2 regions of the Numidum massiliense genome follow, and region 1 is predicted to be linked to the other one. Evidence: riboswitches for the same ligand, from Rfam matches in the RefSeq annotation. Region 1 holds a riboswitch; the other holds the start of a gene.
The links. Region 1 has a riboswitch for cobalamin ahead of BN1247_RS15980 (ABC transporter substrate-binding protein). Riboswitches for the same ligand answer to the same signal wherever they lie in the genome.

Region 1 (9,967 bases):
ACATTGCGCCCGATTTGGCGCGCATTTTACAAACGGACGTCGCGTGGGGCACGTCGGAGGACTACCGCGAGTTTGTAGCGCGGGCGGGAGTAGAGGAGCAGACGTTTATTCCCGTCGCGACGCAGGACGGCGAAACGTGGGGCTGGATCATTTCCGGCACGTTGACAGCACGCGAACGCCAGTTGCTCGTGCTGTTAACGTCGCAGTCGTTGCGGCGGTCAGCGGACAGTGACGCACAGACAGAGGGGCCACTTCTTCCTCAGCGCGCGTTAGCCGATTACTTGTGCGACGTCGCTCACAGTGGTCACCTGTTGCCGGTGCCACCTGACTTAGTACATGTAGATATCGGGGAAAGAGTGCCGTTTTACGTCGTTTGTCACGGCAGTGCGAGGCAGCTAAATCAAAAAGAAGTTTTACGCGTGTTACAGTCTTTTTTTGACGGCGATGTGTGGGTCGTAAACGTGGCGCCGAACGATCGCCTCGTCTTGCCGCAAGTTTCGCTCGTTCTAGACGATACGATCGAAGATTGGAAGGACTCCCTTTACCACTGGGCTGCAGGGTTAGTTGAACTGTTTGCCGCTGAGCTCGGGGAGGATGTCCACTGTATCGTGCATCACTCGGCAGCAACCGTGCAGGCGTTGGGCCAATCCCTGTTGCAACTAAAGCAGTCGTATGTCCTCGGGCAGTCTATTTATCCGCGGCGAAATGTTTTTGCGACGTGGGACTTACCCTTGGAACGGTTACTGCACGGGTTGCCGTCGGATCTTTGCCGCACGTTTTTGCACGACTTGTCATACGACGCCCACAACTGGTGGCGTGACCAAGAGATGCGCGACACGTTAGAGACGTACTTTCGCCTTAACTTGAATGTAAGTGAGACAGCGCGACAGTTGTACGTGCACCGCAATACGCTCCTTTACCGCCTCGACAAGTTGAAACAAGAGACAGGACTCGACGTGCGCAACTTTGAGGATGCGATGCTATTACGCCTCGCGTGGCTGCTCACGGCCACTGAAGATGCCGAACCGACCGAGTAGCACGGAGACCACGCACGACTACAGGACTACACGATTACGCGACGACACGGCTTCAGGACGTTACACCATTTAGATCACTCTTTTAAATACTTTCATAAATCGCTTCATGTCGCTAGGAACGAAGGATGGGTGCCTTTTTTGGGTAATGTGCTCAAAAAAGGCGCCCATTTTTAGGAGGATTGTCTATAGCGGGATAGCCCGCGAAGGCGATAAAATAAATGTATAATACCTTCTTGGGGGCATGGATAATGGCAGGCTTAAAATTAAATCATATTTACAAGCGCTTTGGCGATGTGACTGCGGTTGAAGATTTCAATTTAGATATTAAAGATAAAGAGTTTTTAGTGCTCGTCGGTCCGTCTGGCTGCGGGAAGTCGACGACGCTGCGGATGGTTGCCGGTTTGGAAGAAATTTCGGAAGGGGAGTTGTATATCGGCGATCGTTTAGTAAACGACGTCGCCCCGAAAGACCGCGACATCGCGATGGTGTTCCAAAGTTACGCCCTGTACCCACACATGAACGTGTATCAAAACATGGCCTTCGGGTTAAAACTGCGCAAGTTTAAGAAAGAAGACATCGACAAACGCGTAAAAGAAGCGGCACGCATTCTCGACATTGAGCATTTGTTGGATCGTAAGCCGAAGGCGCTTTCGGGGGGGCAACGGCAACGGGTAGCACTCGGACGGGCGATCGTGCGCGAACCGCAAGTGTTCTTGATGGACGAGCCGCTGTCGAACTTGGACGCGAAGCTGCGGGTGCAAATGCGGACGGAAATTAGTAAATTGGCCAAACGGCTGGAAACGACGGTCGTTTACGTCACGCACGACCAGACGGAAGCGATGACGATGGGCGATCGCATCGTCGTCATGAAAGACGGCCTCATTCAGCAAGCTGACACACCGGATAAAATTTACAACGAGCCGGCTAACGTGTTCGTCGCCGGATTTATCGGGTCACCTGCGATGAACTTTATTAGCGGCTCTTTAGTCGAGACGGGCGGTAACGTGCACTTTAAAGCGAACAATGTCGACGTGGAGGTGCCGGAAGGACGGGCGAAGTTGTTGCGGGACAAAGGGTACGTCGGTAAAGACGTCGTCTTCGGCATTCGCCCGGAGGACATTCACGACGAGCCCGTCTTTTTGGAAGCTTCTCCGGAAAGCGTGCTGAAGACGAAGGTAGAAGTGTCAGAAAACATGGGTTCAGAGATGTACTTGTACTTAAGCGGACTCGGCGACGACATGTTTATCGCCCGCGTCGATGCCCGCGCCAACGTCGGTATGGGTGACGAAGTGAAACTCGCCTTCGACATGAACAAGTGCCACATTTTTGACAAGGAAACGGAAGAGGCTGTGTTTTAACCTGCCGATCCTTTAGGCGCCTCTTAAATAGAAACCGCGAGCTATTGATCAGCTGCGTCGGTAAAAAAGCACCGCCGTGAGGCGAGCGTTGGCTCGGTTTTGCGGCGGTGTATTAAGGTTGACTACTCCTCGAAAACAATTCCCACAGGAAGCATATGTCAATATTTTTGGAGCTGGCTTATTTTTTGGAGCAATAGCAGCCACACACCGAAATAGTGATATAATAGAGTGGCTCGATAAGTGAAAAGGCTATAAGGTCACTCGCAACGCGAGTGTTAAAAAGGGAAGTTTGGTGCGAAGCCAACGCGGTCCCGCCACTGTGATCACTAGGATGTGCTTGCAACCCCACTGTCGCCTTGTGCGTGACGGGAAGGGAAGGACGTCTGTGACGTGTCAGCCAGGAGACCTGCCTTATAGTTCTGTGCGGCCTTCGCGGAGAGGTGTAGCAGAGTCGTAGATCCTAGCGCCACGTGTAGCGCACGTGCGTCTTTATTTCCATTGAGCCATTACTGGTGCTTCGTGGGATTGCTAGGTGGTACGTACCTGTTTACATAAAGTCCCCCGCGCGGGGATTTTTTTAGTTGGATGTCATGTCGTTGGATGTCGTTGGATGACGGTAGATTCTTTGCTAGATCCGGTGGAAGGAAGGGAGATACACGTATGTTTAAGTCGAAAAGGTGGAATCGGTGGTCACTGTTTCTCACCGCCCTCCTCGTATTTGCGCTGCTAATCGGGTGCGGAGCGCCAGAGGCCGACGAACAGGCTAAAGGGGCAAACGACGGCTCTAACGTGGAGCAGCAAGCAGGAAAACAGGACGGGAAGCAAGGTGCGGCACAGCAGAAAGGTAAGCAAAAGTCCAAGGAGGAAGACGCGCAAGCGGAGGGTTCGTTTCCTGTTTCGATTACGGACGCTCGCGATGAAAAGGTTACGATCGAGAAAAGGCCGCAGCGGATCGTTTCTCTCATTCCGAGTAACACGGAAATTGCCTTCGCCCTCGGCTTAGGAGCGGAAGTCGTCGGCGTCAGCGATTTTGACAATTACCCGGAAGAAGTGAGCAGTAAAGAAAAAATTGGCGGCATCGAGTTTGACGTAGAAAAAATAGTATCTTTAAAGCCGGATCTCGTCCTCGCCCACGCGTCGAGTGCCGACAGTGCCAAAGAAGGGCTTAAACAGTTGCAACAGGCGGGTGCGACGGTGCTCGTCGTCAACGACGCCACGACCTTTGCCGACTTGTACCGCTCGATCGAGATGATTGCGGAAGCGACGGGAACAAAGGCAAAAGCGCAGGAGATTGTCGCTGGGATGAAGGAAAAGCTGGATGACATGAAGCGAGAGGCAGAAAAAATAGCAGCGGATGAGCGGGTGACGGTGTGGGTTGAAGTCGCGGCGCCGCCGGAAATGTACACGACTGGCACGGAGACCTTCATGCACGAAATGCTCACTGCGATTAACGCCACTAACGCAGCGGGAGACGTGGAAGGATGGGCGAAATTTACGGAGGAGGACGCGGTAAAGCAAAACCCGGACGTCATCGTGACGACGTACGGCGACTACGATAAAGAGGCGAAGAAAAAAATACTTGCCCGCAAAGCGTGGCAGGACGTGCCAGCAGTTAAACACAAGCGCGTGTACGATGTCGATCCCGATACGGTCACGCGTCCGGGGCCGCGCTTAATCGAAGGGGTCGAACAACTTGCGGCGGTCGTCTATCCAGACGTCTTTAAGAAAAAGAAATAACGTTGCACTGGCGTATGGGTTTGCGCTGGTACTGCTCGTCGTCGCGATGTTTTTGGGAGTAGCGGTCGGGAGTGTCCCGATTTCGTTTGCGACGATCTTGGATGTGTGTGCCGCGCAATTTTTCCCGCGGCAGTTTGCGTCTGAAGCTGATCCGATGGTGGCGAACATCGTGTGGTACATTCGCTTGCCGCGCGTCGTCCTCGCCGCGCTCGTCGGGGCGTCGCTGTCCCTTGCTGGCGCGGCGTTTCAAGGATTGCTCAAAAACCCGCTCGCCGACCCGTACACGCTCGGCGTGTCGTCGGGCGCTTCCGTCGGCGCCGTCGTCGTCCTCTTTTTCGGACTGAGTTTGCCTTTGTTCGGATCGTTTACGTTGCCGTTCGTTAGCGTGATCGCCGGGTTTGTCACGTTACTGGCCGTGCTCGCCTTTGCGCGTTTCGTCGAACGCGCCTTGTCTGTGCAGACGATTGTTTTGACCGGGATTATTTTCAGTTCGTTTTGCGGCTCGCTCATTTCCTTAATGATCGCTTTAACTGGGGAAGAACTGCGACAAATTATCGGCTGGCTGTTGGGGAGCGTCGCAATGCGCGGGTGGGAATACGTGGCACTGCTCGTGCCCTTTTTCGCCTTTGGCGCGGCTATTTTACTTGCGAACGGGAAGGAATTGAACGCTCTTGCCTTCGGGGAGGAGACGGCGCAGCAGTTAGGCGTCGACGTGCGCCTGCGCAAGATGGCGATTCTCGCTGGCGCCTCACTGCTTACAGGGGCGGCGGTCGCCGTTTCGGGGACGATTGGCTTCGTCGGACTCGTCATGCCGCATCTGACGCGGTTGTTGTGGGGACCTGACCATCGGCACTTGTTACCGCTGGCGATGCTGCACGGAGGCGCATTTTTAGCGATGGCCGATTTGGCGGCGCGGACGATTGTCGCGCCGCAAGAGTTGCCGATCGGCGTCATTACCGCTCTGATCGGTGCGCCAGTGTTCGCTGTCGTCTTTTGGCAACAACGCAAACGAGGGAAGCAGGGATAACTGTGCTAACAGTTGAGTGTCTCACAAGTGGATACGGGGAAAAAACGGTCTTGCACGACGTGTCGTTTACGGTGGAAAAAGGGGAAGTTTTTGGCATTGTCGGGCCAAACGGCAGCGGTAAGACGACATTGCTCAAAGTGGTGGGCGGGTTACTCCCGGTTCAGTGCGGCGCCATCTACTTGCACGGGCGCCCGCTCACAAGTTACAAGAGTAAAGAGCTGGCGCGACTCATGGCCGCGTTGCCGCAAACTGTCGAGCCGTCGTTTGCGTATACGGTACGCGAAATTGTCGCCCTCGGTCGCTATCCTTACCAGCGTGGCATGTTCGCGCCGTGGACGAGAGCGGACGAAGCGGTCGTTCGACAGGCGATGCTGCAGACGAATGTACAGCAGTTTGCGCACTCTCCGTTGCAGTTTCTGAGTGGCGGGGAACGGCAGCGCGTGTTTTTGGCGCGCGCCTTAGCCCAAGAGCCGCAGCTGTTACTGTTGGATGAACCGACGAACCACCTCGACCTTTCCCATCAGACAGAACTGTTCGACGCGCTGCGGCAATGGGTGAAAGAGGAGCAGTTGACGGTGGTGCTCATTTCTCACTCCCTCGATTTAGCTAGTCTTTACTGTGATCGGCTACTGCTGCTCGACCGCGGGGCGGTGACGGCGCTTGGCACGCCGGCAGCGGTACTGGAAGAGGAGCGGCTGGCGCGCGTGTACCGCACGATACTCAAGCGGCAAGACCACCCAGACGTGCCGCGGCCGACGATTACGCTACTGCCGCGCGCCCACCGCGACTACAAGCGGGAAGCGTCACTAGACGACTTGCGCGTAACGAAGAGTGAGCGGTTACTTAAGATTGAATCGCCCGCGCCATTGAAACGGCTGTCGTCTGCCGCCGTTGGCGGGGGAAGCGGCTGGAGTCACACCTTTGTCACCTGCTGTGTGCCGTCAGCGGATCGCGTGGCTGTCGGTGCGGAGGACGGCCACCAGCCGGCTGGCGAGTTAGTCGGCTATTTACAGCGACTCGGAATTAACGCTCCGGAGAGGGAGACGGTTGCAACGGTGACGGCGGCTGACGCTGTCGAGGTGGCGAGCGCATGCCACGAAGAGGACGGCTTGGCGTTGCGCGTCGTCGCGTCAGCGGGATTCTCTGAAGTGGGAGGCGTTCCCGAAAGGGGGGACAATTCCGATGTGGTCGCCCTTTCCGATCGCCAAACAGCGGGAGTCGGGACCGTGCACATTTTCGTGTTCGTGGCCGGCGAGTTGACGGAGGTGGCGTTTGTGCAAGCGTTAATGACGGCGAACGAGGCGAAAGTGCGGGCGCTCGCCGCGTGTGTCGGGAGCGGCCCGCGATTGGCGTCGGTCACAAATGTATCAGCGGCCCCGTCAGAGGAAGAGGGCTCATGGATGCGGAAGGTATCGGTAGCGGGGACCGCGTCGGATAGCATCGTCGTTGCCGCAACTCAAAACGGGTCACCGTACACGCGCGTAGATGCGGCGACTTCTGTCGGTCAGGCGCTTGCTCGGGCGGTTTATCGGGCGACTGTGGATGTAGTCGCCCAATGTCGGTAAAAGTTATTACACAAGTCGCGGCGCCGTTTCGGATGTGTCATTCAAGCTTTATTTAAGCTAAAACCGACGAGATAGTAAGTGTGGGGAGAAACTTTATTAAGGCAATCACTTCGGACAAACTTATAGTCGTCATTGTGTAGGGGGTATATGCGTGCGTTTGTATACGAAAACAGGAGATAAAGGACAGACGAGTGTCGTCGGGGGGCGGGTGGCCAAAGACGATGTGCGCGTCACCGCTTACGGAACGATTGATGAGGCGAACTGTTTTGTCGGGCAGGCGATTACTCAGCTAACAGGGGAGCAGTACGCCGATTTGATTCCGGAATTGCAGCGTGTGCAGCACGAACTGTTTGATTGTGGCAGTGACTTGGCGCGGATTGACAGTGGGCGGCCTTACAAAGTGAACGAGGCGATGGTGACGTTTTTAGAAACGCGCATCGATGCGTACATCGCGGAGGCGCCCGAGTTGAAACGTTTTATTTTGCCGGGAGGAACCGCTGCTGCTGCGACATTGCACATCGCGCGCACGGTGACGCGCCGCGCAGAGCGCTATGTCGTCACGTTGCAGCGCGAAGCGTCGCTCAACGAAGTGGTTTTAAAGTACTTGAACCGCCTGTCGGACTATTTATTCGCCGTCGCGCGGGTCGTTAACGCACGTGCAAATGTGAAAGACGTCGAATATGCGCGCAGTGGAATTGTCTTTCGCGGCGGCAAGCGGCAGGCACGCGGCGGTAAGCGGCAGGCAAAAAAACGAGACGAGTAGTCGCTGGGACATACAATGTTCGAAAATATGTGGCGAACTGTTGGAGATTTGGATGAAAACGCGTTTTTTTTTGCCTGTGATAACCGGGTAGCAGGATTTTTTCGACGCGTGGTAGAACTTGTTGTGATAGAACTTGTTAACGCATAAGGTTGCGATACAAGGTTAACCCCCAACACTTACTGACGAAACGAGCGAGCTAGGACAGCGAAGAGTCAAGTCGTTTTGTTGCATACAGGGAGGAGAAGACGTGCGGAAACTAAAAGTTACTGTCGCTTGTAGCGCGGTGCTAGCGCTGTTAGTGTCACTCGTCGCGGGAGCGGTACCGGCTATGGCTGCTGTAGTGAACAATATCGCGGTGACGAACAATATCGCGGTGACGGACGACATCGCAGCGGCACACAACACTCCCGCCGCTGATGTAAACAGGGTGCGAAGTGATCACCCAGTGCGCGTCAGTGTGCGCATCGAGGGAGCGCGCGAGACGCTCGTGCCGGAAACAGACCTCGACGTGCGTGCGTTAGACTTGCAAAAATATGTGGCAAAAGGTACAGCGGCAGGAAGCAAACAAGGCGCTGACGTCAGTAACGACGCCCGTAACGACGCCGGTAAACGGGGCAGCGCGCGCACTGACCGCTCGCCAAACGTCGCCGACGCTGTCGTCAGCGCTTTGCAGCAGCGGGGGATGGATATCAAAGACTCGCAAGTGTTCGCCCTTGCGGAAGGCGGTAAACGCATCGCGCGGTTAGCCGGCCTCGCCGACGGCGGACACAAGAAAGAGGGTTGCTGGATGTACGCCCTACACCGCGACCGCGCCTCAAGGTCAAAAGGAACGGTTAAAGTGGGGGCGGAACCTATGCTGCTGCAACAATTAGACCGCGAGCTCCAAGACGGCGATTCAATAGTCGTCTTTTTCGCCAGCGATCCGGCCAAGACGGCGTATGCGTGGTTCGCGCCCGCCGACGTTGTGGCGAAAGTCGGAGAGGACGTGCAGCTGCAATTAAAGAAGGTGCCGTTAGCCTCGCTCGCCTCTAACGCAAGTAAAGGCAATCGTACCGGTTCGTCTACGAAAGATAGCCAATCGACAACGCCGAGTAAGACAAACGGTAAAGGGTCACAGCCGCTCGCCGCAGCGACTGTGCGCGTCGACGATGCAGGAGTCGCACATAAAGGCGCGCCGCAGAGGCAAAATGGTCCAAACAAGCCAAGCAAGGCACGTAAACTGCACACGGACAAAGCCGGAAACGTGACGCTGAACGTTCGCGCCCCGAAAACGTACCGCCTGTCAGTGACTGACAACCCCACCGACGGCAGCGAACGCATCATTAACGCATACGCGCGAGTAACTGCCGACGGTGCAGAGGAGATGTCCCAAGCCTTATTTGTAGTAGACGGGCTAAAGGAAGGAATGATTGTGAACGAACGACAGTTGCAGTTTAAGGTGACGCCGAGTGACGGGCATCCGCTCGATGAGTTCATCGTCACTCACAACGGCAAACATGTGCAGAAACGAGCAGACGATTCATATAATTATGAGGTCACGTTGGTGGAAGGTGGGAACACGATCCACATTGCCGCAAAAGGCGAAGCTGACGAGGAAGAAAGTCAAACGTATAAAGTCACCTATGAACCCCGAAAAAACGACGCGCGCCGTCTGCAACAGGCGATTGACGCTGCGAGTGCGTACGTGCTTAAGAACGGGGTGACGAGTGTACATACCGCCGTCGCCCTAGCCCGCGCAAGCAAGGCACTGCCAGACGATTACGCGCAGACGTTTAAAGAAAAACTGACGGCCGAAACGGCGACCGTCACCGACATGGCCGAATGGACACTGGCGGCACAAGCACTCGGGAAAGATCCCCGCCGCGTCGAAGGGCACGACCTCGTCGCTAAGCTGTACAACAGCCCGGCGGAAGCGATGGGAGCGCAAGGGGGGCGTGGACCGATTATGGCTCTTATCGCCCTCGACAGCGGTCAATTTACCGTGCCGGCAAACGCATCGTGGACGAAAGAGAAACTCGTGCGGCACATCGTCGAACAGCAGCGCGAAGAAGGGTATTGGACAGAGTCGCCAAACGACCGTTTCGTCAATTACGACTTGACGGCGAAGGCACTCGTCGCCCTCGCCCCTTATAAAGGGCAAGCCGACGTACAGACGGCACTAGATAAAGCTGTCGACTTTTTGAAGGCGGCGCAAGACGCACACGGTGGCTTCGCCGAACCTGCGGCGGATACACACAATCGCTCCGTGCGGACGAGCGATGCGACGGCGCACGTCATCGTAGGTCTTGCGGCGCTCGGCATTGACGCCGCGGGGGAGCAGTTTAAGAAAAACGGAACCGATTTGCTGGCCCATTTGTTCAGTTTTCAAAACGAGGACGGCAGCTTTAAACCGGTCGCCGACGGGGCGGTAGAGCGACAAGCGACAGCGCACGCCCTGCAAGCACTCGTGGCGTACGATCTTTTTTCCAAAAATAAGGGGT
Region 2 (9,967 bases), 1.2 Mb from region 1:
AGTTCGGCTAGTACCCGCCTTTGCACGTCGAAAAACGTTTCCGCACCCGGTAGCCGAAAGGTAGACGGCTTCTTCCAAAAGGCGTGAAATTGCTCCGGATCTTGCACGGCTAGCGTTTCTTGCTCTTGGCCTTCCCATTCCCCCAACTGTATTTCCCGCAATTGATCGCGCGCGACGACCGTCACATCTCGCTTTTTCATAATCAATTGTGCCGTGCGCAGCGCACGCGTACTCGAACTCGCGTACGCCGCATCGAAAGGCACATCCTTGAGCGCGGCTCCCAACCACTCCGCCTGCATCACCCCGAGATCCGTAAGCGGTGAATCCCAATGACCTTGCATCCGCTTCGCCACATTCCACTCCGTCTGGCCGTGCCTCGCAATGTATAGCTTCGTTGAACGACTCATTTTAGTTCCTCCCCTATAATGGCATACGTCATCTCTACCATAATAGCAAATTGCGTATCACTCGGTTATACAAGCCTTACCATTGTATCGCCCTCATTCTACATATTGCCTTCACTCTACTTGCTTACGACCATACCGTCCTTCTCACTCGGTAGCGCCGGCTGCGGTTGCACCGTCGCAATCAACACACTCACAATGACGAGCGCCATCCCGCACAGTTGTTGCCACGAAAGGGAGGCGCCGTAGATTACGACAGCAATCCATAAAGACAGGGCCAGTCGCGACAATTAACGACCCATTGACGGCAGACGTAATATTAAGTCCCACAAAGAAAAAGGCGTTATACAAAAAAATCCTCGTGACAGACATGAGCAGCAAGCCGCGCCAATGTTTGTGCACGGCGCGGGCATCCCATTCCGAACGTGCGACGAGGATCATGAGTAAAATAAGGCCAGCTGACGCAAAGCGAATCGTAGCTGCCGTAAACGGAGAAATTTCACTGACGACGTGTTCCGCCGCCCCAAACGCACCTCCCCAAAACAGCGGCACGAGAAGGAGCAACAAATAGATCGCTAACTGATTTTTAACGAATTTTGTTTGCACGCTGCCAAAACCCCTTTCCTTCTATATATAGAGATTGTATAAGTATACTCTTTTACGAAGTAAAGGGGAAGGTAAAACAAGTGATCAAACCCACGTTATATGCCGCCTGTCTGGCAATCATACGTGAACCGATCACCATAATCTCGCTACCGTCTAGGTGAAATCTCACTGTTCGTTTAGGAGGAATCTCATTGTTCTAGAAGGACTGTCCTTACCCAATCCCTCTTACCGATGTCGTTCTGTTACCCGATATGACTCTCCACATAATAACTTTTCTCGCATAACGCCCGCATTTTCCGACGCGCGCGAAATACGGCCGACTTTACTGTCCCGTGCTTCACTCCTAAGCGCGCGGCGATTTCCGTCTCCTTCAATTCATGAACATACTTTAAAACGATCATCTTGCGGTAGTTCGGCGCAAGCCGTTCCATTTGGCGCAGTACGTCGCGATAGATCAGCTCGTTTTCGACCGTTTCTTCCACCGATCGCTCAGCTGCAAACGCTTCCGTCTCTTCCACCGTCACGTAGTCGATCGGTACTGCCACTTGACTGTTTCTTTTGCGTAAAAAATCGATCGCTGTCCGTTTCGTCACGGTCGTCAGCCACGCCCGTACTTTCCTGCGATCGCGACAGTCGTCGAGATGACGATACGCCTTAATAAACGTTTCTTGCAACACATCTTGGGCCAAGTAATGATCTTTCACAATTTGCAAAGCGATTCCGTAAAGTAGATGGTAAAATTGTTCGTATAAATAAGTGCACGTCCCTTGACGGTCTTTTACTTCTAACGGTGTACAAGCAATTAATTGTTCCATAAGTATAAATCCTTTCATAATGGCTCCATATACGCTCGAGCGTACGGTAGCAAATAATTTGTTACTCCTATCATACAGCCCGCTTTTTAACTCCCGCTAATGAATTTCTTAAGAGTGCCTTAATTTTTTTCTCGTTTTTTAAAGATTAGGAAGCGAGTTGCGCGCTAACTAATCAACGCGCGTTTACGTACTCCTTCAGTATAATAACTTTATGTAAAAAAAGGTTGCAAAATAGTTACATATAACCTGGGAATAATCGGTACATACAACAAAAATCGGGCGAACCAGTCAAATTTTGACCGATTCGCCCGCTTCCTTCCATTTAGCAATGACTTCAACGATATGATACTGCATGATCCTATTTACACCACATCAAACACGAAATCTTCATCGCGCAGCGGTTCGACGTTTAAGGCCATGACGTAGCCGTTCCCTTTCACGCTAAAAAAGTCGTGGTTTTTCGTGTCTGTCTTCAGACCGTTTAAGACGATTGGGTTTACCGGCTCCTCGGGAAAGCGCAGTTCGCGCCCGAGATTCATTAGCGCCTTATTCGCATTGTAGCGGACGAAGCGGCACACGTCGTCAGCGAGGCCGACCTTACCGTAAACTTCGTTCGTGTAGGCGACTTCGTTTTCGTAAAGCTCGTCGAGGAGATCCGCCGTTTCTTTATCTGCTCGCGCCCGATCTTCGGCTGACATGGCGTTGTACACTTCTTGTGCCAACGTACCGACGTACAAACCGTGAATCGATTCGTCGCGAATGATGAGCGAGATGATTTCGCCACTAGCGACGAGCTTACCGTGCCCGGCCATGTACAGCGGGTAGTAAAAACCGCTATAAAAGAGGAAACTCTCCAGAAAGACAGATGAGACCATCGCTGTATACAGCTCGTACGGCGTCGCGTCGCGCTTGTGCAACGCGTGGTAACGGCCGCCGATCAACGCCGCTTTGCGTTTGAGGTGCGGCTGGTTCGGTACCCACTCGTCGAGATAGTAGTCGGTCATCCTAGAGGGCAACAGCGTCGTGAAAATATGTGAGTAACTTTTGGCGTGAATGTGCTCCATCATCCCCATCCACGACAGCACCGCTTTTTTCTGCATGTCATCGACGTGCAAAGCGATGAGCGGCATACCGTCGTCGCCCTGCATCGTGTCGAGTCCCGTCAATCCCGACAACGCCATGACATACGCCGTCTGTTCCTCTTTCGTCAGTGTGTGCCACGTTTTTAGGTCGCGTGAAACGGCGATTTCATCCTCGGTCCAAAACTGTAAAATGTTTTGTTTCCAGAACGCCTCACTATATTCGTCGTCTAGCCGATTCCAGTTGACAGCGCGCATGTTTTTCACGTCAAACGCCTCCTAATTTCTAGCAAAACGTATTCCAAATGTCAGTCTCGCTGGCACTTACACGGCGCAACTCGTGCACTCGGCAATGTCGATCGTCTTATTGCGCGTGTAATACAAGCTTTTCAGCCCTTTCTTTTGCGCGTAGACGTAGTAGCGGACGAGCTGCCGCGTCGAAATGTCGCTCTGTACGAACAAAATCGTACTGATCCCTTGGTCGACGTGACGCTGTATTTCCGCAATCAAATCGATCAACTTAAACTGGTCGACGTTGTACGCCGATTTGTAGTAGTAATAGTTGTCCTGCGACAAAAACGGCATCGGGTAATACGTCGTCGAATTCTCGTACGTCCGGTTTTCGATGTGATCGACGATCGGCATCACGCTAGACGTCGCGTTTTGAATGTAACTGATGCTTTGCGTCGGCGCAATCGCTAGCCGGTACGCATGGTACAACCCGTCTTTTTGCACGCTTTCCTTTAGCTGCTGCCAGTCGTCGGGCGTCGGAATGTGAATGCCTTTGAACAGCTGCTGCACGGCGTCCGTACGCGGCGCAAAGTTTTCTTCCAAGTACTGCTGGAAATACGTGCCTTTTGCATATTCGCTCTGGTTAAAGTGTTTAAACGTTACGCCGCGTTCCCGCGCGATTTCGTTACTTTTTTCCAGCGAGTAGTAGTTCATCATCATAAAAAAAGTCCGCACAAAGTCTTTCGCCTCGTCACTTTCGTACATGATGCGGTTTTTCGCCAAAAAGCCGTTCAAGTTCATCGCACCTAAACCGACCGCGTGCATTTCTTCGTTCGCTTTTTTAATACTCGGCGCGTTCGATACGCTCGTCATGTCGGAAACGGCAGTGAGTGCCTCGATGCCGGCGTGGACAGAGCCGCGGATGTCGCCCGATTCCATCACGTTGACGATGTTGAGCGAGCCTAAGTTACAGCTAATGTCGCGGCGTACATCATCTGCAACGCCGTAGTCGTTAATCGTCGACGTCTCCTGAAGTTGAAAAATTTCCGTGCACAAGTTAGACATTTTAACCTGTCCGATGTCTTTCAAGGCGTGTACGCGGTTGGCGTTGTCCTTAAACACGATGTACGGGTAGCCGGACTGCATTTGCGTCGTCGCAATTTTCGTCAGCATTTCCCTGGCGTCGAGCTCTTTCTTTTTCACGCGGTCGTTCGCCACGAGCTCGTCGTACATTTCGTCCATGTCCAGGTCGTCCAAATGTTTACCATACGCATTGTACACCGAATAAGGCGCAAACACGTAGAACGGCTCGTCTTTCTCCGCCAACTCAAAAAACTTGTTCGGCACGATGAGGCCGATGGACAGAGACTGGATCCGAATCTTCTCGTCGGCGTTAATTTTTTTCGTCTCCATAAATTCGGCGATATCCCAGTGAAAAATGTTTAAGTACGCCGCCCCCGCACCTTTGCGCTGCCCTAATTGGTCCGCGTACGAAAACGCGTCTTCTAACAGTTTGACGACTGGGATGACGCCGCTCGCCGCCCCTTCGACCCCTTTGATCGGTTCGGCACGCGCCCGCAGTTTCGAGAGGTTGAGCGCGACACCGCCGCCGATTTTCGACAGTTGCATCGCCGTCCCGATGTTAAAGGCGATCGAATTCAGGCTGTCGTCCATTTCGAGGAGGAAACACGACACCATTTCCCCGCGCCGCTTTTTGCCAGCGTTCATAAACGTCGGCGTTGCCGGCTGGTAGCGTTGCTCCATCATCGCCCGTACGAGTCGCATCGCTTTGGCATGATCCCCTTGGCCGAGGAAAAGCGCCGTAATTGCCACGCGGTCCTCGTAATGCTCCAAGAAGTGGCGTTTGTCATCCGTCTTCAAGGCGTAGTCATTGTAAAACTTCGACGCGGCCATGTACGACTGGAAGGTGAATTCATAGCCGTACGCCGTGGCGAACACTTCCTCGATTTGTTCCGCACTGTACTGCTCGTACACGTCGTCGTAATAGTTGTTGGCGATCATGTAATCGACTTTGTCCAAGTGCGAATCGAAAGTGAGCATATTCCCTTCTACCTCGCGCATGAACGCCTGTACCGCTTCGTGGTCTTTTTCCAGCTGGAAAAAGCCATCTTTCATCATCATCATTTCGTTATTTAGTTCAATGTGACTGCTATTTGCCATAGTTGCTCCGCCCTCTCTTGAAAAAGTAATACGTCAGATTCCGTTCCCGATAGTTCAAACTTGCTCACTACTGGGACGCCGTACGCTGCGGCGATGAGGTCCGCGCTTTTGGCGAACGAATGACCCCAGTTGCGGTTGCCGCTTGCGGCTACTCCGACTAAGTGCTTACCGTTCCGCTCTAAGAAAGCAGCGACGCGTTCGGGGACTTGTCCAAATCCGGTCGTGTACGTGACGAGAATGAACGGTTCGTCAAGCTGTAACTCGTCGTCGATTTGCACGTGGTCTAACGGCAATTTTTGTACGAAACGGCGCACGTTGCCGGTCCGTGAATCGTATGTAATGAGCATGCGGAACACCCTTTCTCCCTTCTTTAACCAATAAAAAATCCCTACCGTTAAGGTTGGGGTGGGCATGTGAAAGTGGACTTGCGGGCGCAGTGATTGAAGCGCGCAAAAACAATCGACGGCATCGTTTACGGCGCCTATTTCCACTTCTAACACTCACACCCCGAAGGTTAGATCTTGGCGCGTTAGGCAGGTCTCCTGACTCGTGCATCACCCTACTCTCGTCCCTTCCCACACAAGAAGCGTTAACCGACCTGTGCAGTGGGCGTTCCGATTTCGTCCACACTTACAGTTGCGGGGGCAGTTCCGGGCTTGCACCGGATTCCCTTTTAAATCTACCAACCTAGTAAATACCTAAAGCGCTAATATATACAATCTTTCTTTTTGTATCAATATGTTGTTGAGCACATTTAATAAGATACTATATATAGTATTAAAAAGCAATACTATCGTCTGTTCGTTAACGTGACACCAATGGTCACGGAACAGTGTCACGCGTGGTAGAATCCTCTTTCGAAAGCACAAACAGCCGCTAAGACAGAGGAAATCGCGTGCCCTCAGATCGCTCAACCAGCCGCAACCAGTCACAACTGGTCGCAACCGGTCTAGCACCGATTCACATGCCTTAACGGCTCCTTTTTTTGCTTCAGGTTGCTTTGACTTGCTTTGGCTTGCTTCGGATTGCTTCGGTTACTTTGGCTTGCTTCAGGGCGCTTTTTAATGCTACTACGTCGAACGAATGTCGTCACCTAACTGCTTGCGGCTCGTTCGACTGACGATTACCGCAGCGACAATCATCGCCGCGACGGCCGCCCAGCCGAAGGTGACCAGCGCCGCACGCGGATATCCTTCGTACGGTCGGGCGATTTCGTCCAGCACACTGCTGACCATCGTAAAGCCGAGCACGGCAGGCGTCACATACTTAATGCAGACGTCCCACCATTTACCGACCGAGAGATCCGACACAGCATTCACATACGACCGCATGATGTGAGCCTTGTACACGTATCCGAGCACGATCGCTTCCATAAGGCCGACGAAGGCGATGCCAAAGCTGGTGACGAAATGGTCGACGATGCTAAGCAAATGCACACCGGCCCGCGTCGTAAACAGGACGCTGACGCAAAAACCGACGACGGACACAATGGCGACGAGCTTCTGCCGCGACACGCGAAACTTATCCAGCACAGCTGAACTGAACGACTCGGCCATCGACAAGACGGACGAGATCCCCGCCATCATTAAGCTGAAGAAAAACATTGCCCCAAAAATGGCTTGCAACACGGGTCCGCCGGGTAGTAAGTTAATCGCTTGCGGAAAGACGACGAAGGCGATGCCGGCGCCGCTAGCGGCAATCTCCTGCAAGGGAGTGCCCGACACCTGCACGATGTAGCCGAGAATGCCAAACACGGCGAGTCCGGCGACAAAGTCAAAGCTGCCGTTAGCGAGCACTGTAATGTACGAGTTGTTGACGATGTCCGATTTCCGCGGCAAATAACTGGCGTAGGCGATCATCACCCCGACACCGAGAGTCGCCGAAAAAAACACTTGCGCATAAGCGGCAATCCACACCTCGGCATTCATAATTTGCGCGAAATCGGGACGTAAAAAGGCGTCCAACCCGATGGCTGCTCCGGGCAAAGTCACACTGCGCAACAATATGAACAAAAACAATAGGCCTAACAGCGGTGTCGTCACTTTGCACACCCATTCGATCCCTTTGGAAATGCCGCGGCGACACGCCCAAAACGTAAATAGCCAAACGAGCGCGGTCGCGGCAAAAATCGGCCACTGAATGCCGCCGAACTCCCACGGTCCACTACTGACCGCCAAAAATTGTTCATCAAAAAACGCTCCGGGGTTTTCTCCCCACATCTTTGTAAAACTATACACGAAGTATAGCAAACTCCAACTGACGATCACCGTGTAAAACACCATGACCGCAAGTGGGATGAACACCATCCACCAGCCGAGCCACTCCCAGCGCTTGCCGATCTCTCGCATCGCTCCTGGGGCGGCGAGGCGCATTTTATGCCCGAGCCCGAACTCCATGACCATGAGCGGCACACCGGCCGTTAGTAGTGCAAACAAGTACGGGAGCAAAAATGCGCCGCCCCCGTTTTCATAAGCCATGAAGGGGAACCGCCATAAGTTTCCTAATCCTACTGCTGCGCCAATCGTCGCATAAATGAACCCGCGGCGCGACGTCCACTGATCGCGTTGCCCATTGTGATCCTCTACATTCATCTTACTCACCTCATCCATCCTCTGCTATCGCTCGTTCACTCGGTAAGACAATTACACGCGAAACGCGCCTGGCAGTGATTCGTCACTTCACTTGTCGACACGTTTTCGTGTACGTTCACTCCCGCACACTAGCGACGCGTGAGACGATGCGCGCGTCGACAAGGTCTCGTTCCGCTCGTAAGGCGGCGACTTTTTTCGCCGTCTGGCGCTGCTCCACGTGCAAAACTGGAATCGCCTTCCCATTCCCGTCTTCCCCAGTGCCATCATCCCCTCTGCCCAAGTAGTATGGCGCGCCAACGTCGGCACGGCTGGCAGTGAGTCTTCTGATTCGAAATCGGGGACGACGCCGTAATAGTCTTTAACGTTTTTTGCACCGTAAATCTCCCCCAGCTATCCGTACGCCTCTCTAGTTTATGGAATGTTCCACCTTTTTAGGGCAACAAAAAATGGTAGATTTTCCCCGCGCCATACGGTATAGATAGTCTACCATTTTTTTTAGTCATTTTCGACGATATTTTACGATATTATTCCGTTTTCCTCGCGCGCCATATGATCGGCCATTAGCGGCGATAAAATGCCGAGCAAGTATGTAGCTGCACTTCGGTAAAAGGCGGTAATTGTCCGGTCGCGAGCGCATCCTGCATAAAGCGCGCATGGTCGCCAAGCACTTATAGCCAATAGCGATGTTCGGCCACAACAGCAGGCGACGCACGGGCCGATTTGGTCCATAGGCACCTACTCGCTGCTTACGAACCCAAGCATTGCCACGCAACTTTAGTCGTCAGGCGCAAACCGGGAACTCACGTCGAAACTACTCCTTCGTTCGCGCTGGATACGAAAATTCGATTTCATTCGTCTCACTGTTCACAGCGACGCGGAAATCGTGATCGTCAAAATACCAAATGTCGTCTTCCTCGACGAAAAAAGTAATGCCGTCCTCTTTCGCATACGCCGCTATGTGGCGCGGTTTTTGTACGTTCACCCCGATGGAAAAGCCCGCCTGAATCGGACTGTGACCGCCATAACGCACAAAAAAGCGTACAAAGTCGCCAGCCTGTGCCCCAATTTCCTCTTTAAACCACGTGAGCGCATCGGGTGTTATAGAAATATTCATCGTGGCACCTCCTCATGCTGTTTACTTTATTATAGTGTTTACGTTACGCCTTATTCACCAATTATACCGTTAGCTACGCGCAAGCGTCGACCTTATCATGTGTGCGTCGTGCAAACGGCAGCCGTTCGATCGTCGTTGTTCACAAAGATTTAACACCTATGCGCGATGCAACGTAATGACCGATAGCTCGGGGCGGCAATGCACGCGAAGTGGTAAGCGGGTCGTCCCAATGCCGCGCGTCGTGTACACTTGCAGTCGGCTGTCCGGTACTGTGTACAAGCCACTCGTATATTTTTTAGCGAGGGCGGGGGTGTAAATTGAACCGAGGAGCGGCAGACGAATTTGTCCGCCGTGACTGTGGCCGGACAATTGCAGGGCAAGCGGGTAACGGGTGTAATCGTCGGCGACATCCGGCTCGTGGCTAAGCAATATCGTACAAGCCCTTTCCGGAATGCCGCGCAGCGCCTCCTCTACATCGGACGCACCGGCCAAGTGGTCGTCGACCCCAGCAACGTACAACGTCTCCTCTTTATGCATCAATGCAACATGTTCATTGATGAGCATATCAAAGCCCGCTGCAGTTAAGCCACTGACGACCGGCTCGCGGTTGTTCCCGTGGTCGTGATTGCCGAGCACCGCCAGTTGTCCAAACGGGGCGCGCAGTTGTGACAAATAAGAAACGGCCCCAGCGACGACGTCTGTCTCGTGATCGACGAAATCGCCGGTAAAGCAAATAAGATCGGGACCTAGTTCGTTGATGTGACTGATCAAGTCCGTTAAATCTTCGGGCCATAAATAGTGTCCTAAATGCAAATCGCTAAAATGCACAATACGAAACTTGTGAAAAGCTGGCGGAAGTTGCTCAAGCGTCACATCGACGTGTTTCACTTCTAACCAGTTCGGTTCTACCCAATAGGCATAAGCACCCGATAGACCGCCAAGTGCG

Region 2: linked by a shared signal. The riboswitch ahead of nrdI (class Ib ribonucleoside-diphosphate reductase assembly flavoprotein NrdI) and the one ahead of BN1247_RS15980 (ABC transporter substrate-binding protein) in region 1 are both predicted to bind cobalamin.

The regions. Positions count from the first base shown of each region.
Region 1 covers NZ_CTDZ01000009.1:3,402,330-3,412,296, forward strand. The annotation lists gene BN1247_RS15970 (PucR family transcriptional regulator) at 1-1,037, shown strand, start outside; gene BN1247_RS15975 (ABC transporter ATP-binding protein) at 1,286-2,395, shown strand; cobalamin riboswitch at 2,633-2,823, shown strand; gene BN1247_RS15980 (ABC transporter substrate-binding protein) at 3,056-4,132, shown strand; gene BN1247_RS15985 (FecCD family ABC transporter permease) at 4,089-5,159, shown strand; gene BN1247_RS15990 (ABC transporter ATP-binding protein) at 5,162-6,724, shown strand; gene BN1247_RS15995 (cob(I)yrinic acid a,c-diamide adenosyltransferase) at 6,876-7,487, shown strand; gene BN1247_RS16000 (terpene cyclase/mutase family protein) at 7,735-9,967, shown strand, end outside.
Region 2 covers NZ_CTDZ01000009.1:2,200,723-2,210,689, forward strand. The annotation lists gene BN1247_RS10595 (histidine phosphatase family protein) at 1-407, opposite strand, end outside; partial or broken gene BN1247_RS10600 (EamA family transporter) at 669-1,010, opposite strand; gene BN1247_RS10605 (RNA polymerase sigma factor) at 1,253-1,825, opposite strand; gene nrdF (class 1b ribonucleoside-diphosphate reductase subunit beta) at 2,188-3,162, opposite strand; gene nrdE (class 1b ribonucleoside-diphosphate reductase subunit alpha) at 3,229-5,271, opposite strand; gene nrdI (class Ib ribonucleoside-diphosphate reductase assembly flavoprotein NrdI) at 5,289-5,663, opposite strand; cobalamin riboswitch at 5,832-6,033, opposite strand; gene BN1247_RS10625 (sodium-dependent transporter) at 6,387-7,907, opposite strand; gene BN1247_RS17755 (hypothetical protein) at 8,023-8,187, opposite strand; gene BN1247_RS10630 (HesB/YadR/YfhF family protein) at 8,719-9,021, opposite strand; gene BN1247_RS10635 (metallophosphoesterase) at 9,178-9,967, opposite strand, start outside.